DNA from 2 places in the Paenibacillus haidiansis genome. Region 2 is predicted to be linked to the other one. Evidence: a T-box and tRNA genes for the amino acid it is inferred to sense, from the RefSeq annotation. Region 2 holds a T-box; the other holds one or more tRNA genes.
The links. The T-box of region 2 lies ahead of argS (arginine--tRNA ligase). A T-box ahead of a tRNA ligase gene usually reads a tRNA of that ligase, here a tRNA-Arg.
Positions count from the first base shown of each region.

Region 1: it has a tRNA-Arg gene. The T-box ahead of argS (arginine--tRNA ligase) is inferred to sense a tRNA for this amino acid. The anticodon was not compared.

Region 1 covers NZ_JAZHPZ010000011.1:105,725-109,935, reverse strand. Annotated here, with positions in the region: gene V3851_RS19335 (PilZ domain-containing protein) at 1-44, shown strand, start outside; tRNA gene V3851_RS19330 (tRNA-Gly) at 118-191, shown strand; gene V3851_RS19325 (MFS transporter) at 433-1,602, opposite strand; gene V3851_RS19320 (ArsR/SmtB family transcription factor) at 1,674-1,952, opposite strand; tRNA gene V3851_RS19315 (tRNA-Arg) at 2,145-2,218, opposite strand; gene V3851_RS19310 (hypothetical protein) at 2,315-2,707, opposite strand; gene V3851_RS19305 (hypothetical protein) at 2,728-3,048, opposite strand; gene asnB (asparagine synthase (glutamine-hydrolyzing)) at 3,203-4,211, shown strand, end outside.
Region 2 covers NZ_JAZHPZ010000014.1:75,832-80,042, forward strand. Annotated here, with positions in the region: gene pyk (pyruvate kinase) at 1-751, shown strand, start outside; gene V3851_RS21340 (acyl-CoA thioesterase) at 858-1,277, shown strand; gene V3851_RS21345 (FxsA family protein) at 1,367-1,759, shown strand; T-box leader at 1,803-2,047, shown strand; gene argS (arginine--tRNA ligase) at 2,274-4,034, shown strand; gene ytvI (sporulation integral membrane protein YtvI) at 4,054-4,211, opposite strand, start outside.

The DNA of each region.
Region 1 (4,211 bases), on a different contig from region 2:
AATTGCGGCTGCTTGCCGGGGCTCAGCGTATCATCGTTATGTAGCCGGCGGGCCGTCGTTTTTAACACGGAGGCTTGAAATTATTTTTGAACGTGCTATAATAAAAATCTAGCCAATGCGGGTGTAGTTCAATGGTAGAATGCCAGCTTCCCAAGCTTGAGGCGAGGGTTCGATTCCCTTCACCCGCTCCATATTACATAATCAACCCTTTGGAATCCCAAAGGGTTTTATTTTTGTCCGAAAAAGAACCGCCGCTTCCGCTGTTCCGAGGTTCGGTGTGTGAAGCTCTCGGGCACGAGAAATACCCTTGAGCCTCCTTCTGAATATTACCATCACCGACCGGACCGACCGCACTAGCGGCGGTCAGCGCCTCATCTAGATCGCACTCTGGAGATATACCTGAAACCGGTGAGGGCAATCCTGAAGAACCGGTTAAGCTGTTTCAATAGCAGCCTTACGGGCCTTGACCTTAAACATGAACAAAACCGCTAACATGGCAATGAATACTCCGGCGACACCAAACCAGGTGATGGAGCTCAAGGAGACATGGGTGACAGCGATCCCGCCAACTCCGGCCCCTGCAGCCATGGAGAGCTGCATGGTGGACTGATTCAGGCTGAGCATAACCCCTGAGGACTCCGGCATCACGGTGACCAGGTTGTACTGCTGAGTCGGACCCGTACTCCAAGCGGCAAAGGACCAAAGAATCAAAAATAGGAATAGCATCGGGATGGACTGGGCGACAAACGGCAGCACAGCCAATGAAAACAAATGCAGCCCCATGCCTCCAATCAGAGTTGCAGCTATGCCCCGCTTGTCGGCACTGTAGCCCCCTACCTTCGATCCAAATAAGCTGGCGATCCCGAAAGCAAGCAGTGCTGCGCTTAACAAACCCTCCGGAATTTTAGCGAATTCGAGCAAATAAGGCGAAATATACGTATAAGCAATCGAATACCCACCGAGCCAGAAGAAGGTGATGGTAAGACCTAGCGCCACTTTAGGATTCTTTAAAAGGGCAAATTGCTTAAGCAGAGGAACCGGTGCATCTCCCTGCACAGGAGGAATGGCTAAAGCAAGAATTAACATTGCCAGAAGTCCGGCTAATCCGATACCAAGGAATACTGCCTTCCAGTCCAAAGCGGATGCTATGATCCGGCCAAGAGGAACGCCGATAATCAGCGAAGCTGTGAATCCCATTGTGACCGTCGCAATCGAGCTCGCCTGTTTGCCCGGAGGGGCGATTTTTGCAGCAATGCTGAGCGCGGTGACGACCACGGTCCCTGCTCCGAGCGCCATAACGATCCGTGCAGCCAAGAAGAGCTCAAAGCTGGACAGAGCAAAGGACAATAGGTTCCCTACAATGAATAGTCCGAGCGCATACAGCATGAGCTTGCGTCTATCCAGCTTTGCTGTAGCGGCCATAATGATAGGTGTGCCGATCGCATAGGCTAAAGAAAATACCGTAATCAGCTGGCCTGCGACGGCAACGCTAACTCCCATCGCAGCGGCAATCTGGTCCAAAATACCGGAAATGATATATTCCGAAGTACCTACCAGAAAGCTGACCAGTGCTAACACATACACTTTCCATACACTTGCCATGAACTAAAACCTCTTTTCCTATAAGTTTTTATATTTCTACAAATATCGAAATTAAAGGCAAAAAAAAGATGTTATTTAAGCAGATAAGAGGCATATTTCTCTGCAACTTCGCGATCCAGGCTGTAGTAAATAAACGTTCCCTCTTTCCGTGAAGTCAGCAGTCCGGACTCTGCCATTTGCTTCAGGTGATGGGAAAGTGTAGATATGGCCACAGACTTCAATTTGTCGCCCAGCACAGAACAGCATTGGTCGCTTTCCTCTTGTAGCAGCAGAGCGATCTTTAACCGGGTTGGTTCTCCAAGTGCCTTATAGACCTTTACGGCTTGCTGCATATCGGCTTGTTCATTCATCTTGGGTGCGCTCCTTCCTGCATGGCTTTAATTTCGATATTTATCGAAATTAATGTAACACAGCCGGATAGAAATGTAAAGGCGCTTTTCCCTATCTTTTAGATAAAGGAGGCTTAAGGAATTTTCCTCTATCAGCTCTTCATAGCTCAGGGAAATGAAAAAAAAGCTCTCCGATGACGGAGAGCTTTGCTACGTCCCAGGAACGATTCGAACGCTCGACCGACGGCTTAGAAGGCCGTTGCTCTATCCAACTGAGCTACTGGGACATATGATATGTAAAAAGGATGCGTTAATTATTATAACGCATCCTTTGTATTTTTCAAAGGGGTTATATTTGACGAAAAATAACCTCTGCCGAAAGGTTACCGGGGTAATTCGCGGCGTAACCGCGCGGCGATCCCTTCATGCGCCAGCAGGCGCTGTTTGAACTCTTCCCTCTGCCGCTCCGGCGCGGGCCAGCCCGAATCGCAGAAATCCTCCTCGGCGACGACCGCGGTGGCTTGATGCATATTGTTGTCGAACCAGTCCGTCTCCAGGTCGGCGTCGCTGCGGATCATGCGGATTATTTCGTAGCCGTCGCCCGCCTCCTCGCCCGTTCCGGCAGCCGTATCCCCGCCCAGCCCCCGGCTGGAGGCAGCGATATAAACAAACAGATCGGGATCGTTCACCGCTCCCGGCCTGACTTGAATCTCCGCGCAGGGAATTCCGTTATATTCAGTCATCCTTCTAAACGTAGCATCTTTTATATAATACATCTTTCGTTAAACGCCCCCTCTTATCCTTGCTCCGTTTCCAAACCCAAGGAACGCCCGAGTTGGCTTCGCGTCTCTTCCGTTCCGAGCCGGTAAATCTCCCGATACAATTGATCGATATTGCTCTGATAGCTCGCATTGACATCACCCTCGGGCGAATCCGGCCATGGCCAAGTATAGGCCAAAAAACCGCTCACTTCTTTTTCATCAATTTGCTCCAACATATGACTTATCGTGTCAGCTTCCTCCGGCGTCGCCCGGATCGTCCACTCGTATCCCGATGCGCCCTGCTCCTCCAGCAAAGAGCGTCCCTGCAGCGAGACATAATACGTTTTCTTTTCCATTCTCCAATCCCTCCTTATCTGGGGAAAGTCCCTCTTTTCATTATAGTTTTCGTTTGGGGACAGACATTTTATGCCCATGCCAGGCATAATTTGTTAATACTTTTCACATGAGCGAAAAGAGCGCGGAAGCCAGCATAGAGAGGAGAAACCCAAGATGTGCGGAATCACCGGATTTATCGAATGGAATCGAGATTTGACGACAGAGCTGGACCTGGTGCTGTCGATGACATCCTGTCTTGAAAAAAGAGGGCCGGACGCCCAGGGAACCTGGATTTCCGGCCCCTGCGCCTTCGGCCACCGCCGCCTGAGCGTCATGGATCCCGAAAACGGGGCCCAGCCGATGATTATCCAGGAGGAGGATGCCACATATACGATTGTATATAACGGAGAGATTTACAATGCGCCTGAATTAAAAGACGAGCTGCGCAGACGAGGCCGCCATTTCCGGACGAATTGCGATACGGAGGTGCTGCTGCAGGCTTATATCGAGTGGGGGCCGGATTGCGTCTACCGGCTGAACGGAATCTTTGCGTTTGCGATATGGGACAGCGACAAACAGCATGTGTTTTTCGCCCGTGACCGGCTCGGCGTTAAACCGCTGTTTTACAGCGAGGTCGGCGGGGGGCTCATCTTCGCCTCGGAGCCGAAATCTATGCTCCAGCACCCCAAACTGGAAGCCACCGTCGGCCCGGAAGGACTGGCGGAAATCTTCGTGATCGGACCGGCGCGTACGCCGGGGCACGGGGTGTATCAAAACATAAACGAGCTGCGGCCCGGCCATGCCGCGATCTTCAGCCGTTCGGGCTTCAGGCCGTACGCCTATTGGCAGCTCGAAGCCGAGCCCCACGGGGACTCGGTCGACGAGACGGCCGCGAATATCCGCAGCCTGCTCCAGGACACGCTGGAACGCCAACTGCTGTCGGACGTTCCAGTCTGCACCCTGCTGTCCGGCGGGCTGGATTCCAGCGCCCTGACGGCGCTGGCCGTCGAATATTACCGCCGGACCGGCCAGGGTCAGGTGCATACGTACTCGGTGGATTACGTTGACAACGATAAATTTTTTCAAGCCCACAGCTTTCAGCCAGGCGCCGATGCGCCCTGGATCAAGCGCATGGTGGAAGAGCTCGGAACCGAGCATCATTGGATCACCTTCGACACGCCCG
Region 2 (4,211 bases):
TGTCGATAACCTGGATGAAATTTTGGAAGTTTCCGACGGTTTGATGGTAGCCCGCGGCGACCTTGGCGTGGAAATTCCTGCGGAAGATGTGCCTCTGGTACAAAAACGCATGATCGAGAAATGTAACCGCGTCGGCAAACCGGTTATTACGGCTACGCAAATGCTGGATTCGATGCAGCGTAACCCGAGACCGACACGCGCCGAAGCGAGCGACGTAGCGAACGCGATCTTCGACGGTACCGATGCGATCATGCTGTCCGGCGAAACGGCTGCCGGGAAATATCCGGTAGAATCCGTACTGACGATGTCCCGCATCGCCGAAAAAGCGGAATCCGCTTTGGAATACCGCGAAATCTTCATCAAACAAAGCAACGCGCAGCAAACGACCGTTACCGAAGCGATCAGCCAAGCGGTGGCCAACTCCGCTCTTGAACTGAACGCCAAGGCGATCATCACTTCGACCGAAACCGGTTATACGGCTCGCATGGTATCCAAATACCGTCCGAAAGCTCCGATCATCGCTGTAACTACCGAAGATCAAACGCTTCGCCGCCTTGCCCTGAACTGGGGCGTAACGCCGGTGAAAGGCCAAGTGGCGACTTCCACGGACGAAATGTTCGACAACGCCATGAAGGGCGGATTGGATTCCGGCCTCGTGAAGGAAGGCGATCTGGTTGTTATTACGGCGGGTATCCCTCTGGGACAATCCGGATCGACGAACCTGATTAAGATCGGACAAGTACGCAAATAGGTTAAAGAGATCAATATACTTTATTAATAAAGCAATGGGGAGGCCGGAAACGGATCTACCATTGCTTTTTTAACATCATAGGAGCAAGGAAGGAGGCGTACTTATCTTGTATGTCAGCGAATTAGTCATCGAGCCCAAATATTATGAATTCGATATGATGGGCATCATTTATCACGCCAATTACTTGGGCTGGTTTGAAACGGGCCGCACCAAGCTGATCGAGGATTTGGGCTTTAAATATATCGATATGGAGCGGGCCGGATACATTTCGCCCGTACAGGAATTGCGGATCGAATACAAAAAAGGCATCCGTTACGGCGACGAAGTGTTGCTGAAAACTTGGATCAAGCAGAACGGCGGGGTGAAGACGGAGTACGGATACGAGGTCCGAAACGGAGAAGGCGAGCTTTGCGTGGAGGGAACGTCGACCCATTATGTGGTCCGGCGGGAGGACTTCAAGCCGGTGCAGTTCAAGAAGGTGTTTCCCGACTGGTACGCGGCATTCGAGGAAGCCAGCAAATTTTGATTCCGGGGAATCAAAACGGTACAATACTCTTATAAGTAAGTTTTTTGGCATCAATAGGATGATATGCTGCTAAACAAAGGAGTTATTATATGCGTAAATGGATTGCCGTTTTGATTGTTGTGGTTCCCATTATCGAATTTTGGGGATATGTGGAGGTTGCCGAGAGATTGGGCCTTTGGAAAACCGTGTTTCTCACGCTGGCTACGTCGGTCATCGGGGGATTAATGATGCAGTTCGAGGGACGGAAGATACTGGCTGACGCGAAAGCCCAAATGGTCGATAACCGGGTTCCGGGGCGAATGATGATCGACGGCATTTGCGTCTACGGCGGCGGGATTTTGCTGCTGTTTCCGGGATTTATTACGGATTTGATCGGGTTTACGATGGTCTTTCCGCTGACGCGACCGCTTTACCGGCTGGTGCTGACTAAGTGGATCGGCAAAAAAATCAAGGACGGCTCCATTACTTTTTTCCGGCGTTGACTTTTCTGAGTTTATCCTATATAAATATTTTTAACTAATTGATGAAATATCGATGAACGGGACAGTACTTTGCGATAGTCGCCATGACAGCGAGCCGGAAGGGTGGGAGCCGGTATGGAGAACGTGAAGGAAGCGGGCCCGGGAGATGGATGGCCGAAGGTTGGCGCTATGCTTTAATAGCGGCAGTAGGCTATCCCGGCGACCGGCCGTTATCCGGAAGAGTGGCTGAGCTTTGCTCATGCACTTAGAGTGGTACCGCGGGAAACTATCAAGTCTCTCGTCTCTGATTTGGAGACGGTGGACTTTTTTTATTTCGGGGGGAAGGGCAGATCAACTGGAAAACCTCCGGTTATTTTAACGGGTACCCCCGGTTGATATAGAAAAAGCGGCGGATTAGATGCAGATTTTCCAGTTGATTTGGTTTTGATTTGAGTTTTCACAAAATTAACAGGAGGAAATCCAGTTATTTTGCACGATGGCAACAAACCAAAATAATAAAAGGAGAGCATCGGTTATGGATCAATTCAAACATCGCATCGCCGCAAATGTAGCTTCGTTACTGGAGGGAATCCCGGCGGAGGAAATCCGCGGGCTGCTGGAGGTTCCGCCCGGCCCGGCCATGGGTGATCTCTCCCTGCCCTGCTTCAAACTCAGCAAAGCGCTGCGCAAGTCTCCAACCGCCATCGCGGAAGAATTGGCCGACGGCATCCAAGGAGGGAATAGAGAAAACGTCATCGCCAACGTGTCCGCGGTATCGGGTTATTTGAACATCCGCCTGGACCGGACGGCGGCCGCCAGGGAGGTCTTGCCGGGCATTTTGTCATCGGGGGAGAACTACGGCTCGCAAACGGCCGGGGAGGGGAAAACGATCGTGATCGATTTCTCCTCGCCCAATATCGCCAAGCCGTTTCATGTCGGGCATTTACGCTCCACGGTGATCGGTGCCGCCCTTTACCGCATTTTCAATTTTCTCGGATACCGCTGCGTCGGAATTAATCATCTCGGAGATTGGGGCACCCAGTTCGGCAAGCTGATCACGGCCTACCGCCGCTGGGGAGATTCTGCCAAGCTGGAACAGGGAGCGATCGACGAACTGCTGGGCTTGTATGTGCGCTTTCATGAAGAGGCGGAGCGCGATCCGGCGCTGGAGGAAGAGGCCAGAGCCTGGTTCGCCAAGATGGAGCGGGGGGATGAGGAGGCGCTTGCCCTGTGGCGGAAATTCGTGGACGTAAGCCTGGCCGAATTTGCCAAGATTTACGAGCTGCTCGGCGTCACTTTTGATTTCGTAACCGGGGAGAGCTTCTACAATGACCGGATGGGTCCCGTGATCCAGGAGCTGAAGCAAAAGGGACTGCTTGTGGAGGATCAGGGCGCCTGGCTCGTCCGGCTTGACGATTATGATATGGCACCGGCTTTAATGCTGAAGCAGGACGGAAGCTCGCTGTACCATACGCGCGATGTCGCGGCGGCGATATACCGGAAGGATACGTATGATTTTCACAAAGCCATTTATGTAACGGATTATTCGCAAAGTCTGCATTTCCGCCAGTGGTTCAAGGTGGTGGAGCTGATGGGATATGACTGGGCACAGGATCTGGTGCATGTTCCGTTCGGGCGGGTGAGTCTGGAAGGGGCCAGCCTGTCCACGCGAAAAGGCAATGTCGTCAAGCTGGAGGAGCTTTTGACGCAGGCGATTTCGAAAATCGGCGAGATTATCGAGTCGAAAAACCCGGGTCTGGCGCATAAAGAGGAGGTTGCAAGGCAAGTCGGGGTCGGCGCGGTCATTTTCAACGACCTCAGCGGGAACCGGATCAAGGACATCGAGTTTTCCTGGGAGGACGCGCTAAGCTTTGAGGGGGAAACGGGGCCGTATGTCCAATATACTTACGCCAGGGCTTCCAGCGTTCTGCGTAAGGGGGCGGGCCGGCAGGAACAAGCGGCTTTGTCTCCGGAGTATCCCGACGGCAATGGAACGAATGTTGAACCGGATAATGCATTCGATAGCCTGACCGGAGAAGCCGAATTTGCGCTGGTGAAGCAATTGTCCCTGTTTCCGGAAAAGGTGGAGCAGGCCGCGGCCAAACTGGAGCCCTCGATCGTCACCCGCTATCTGGTGGATGCGGCGCAAGCGTTCAACCGCTTTTATCACGATTGTCCGATCTTGACGGAGGACCGCGCTTTGCGTTCGGCTAGGCTGGCCTTGGTACAATGTGTGCAAATCACGCTTCGTAACGGCCTCAGTCTTATCGGCCTAAAATTTCCGGAGGAGATGTAAATTTAGCCGATCAGCCATGCTACCGCAGCCTGCCGTTCAGAATATAGTTTCGCAGATCCCGCAGCACGCCCGCGCGTAGGACGGCTCCGAAGACGACGAACGAAACGGGGCCGATGATGAGCCCGAACACCCCGAACAGCTTCAGCCCGACGAACATGGAGATCAGGGTCGGCAGCG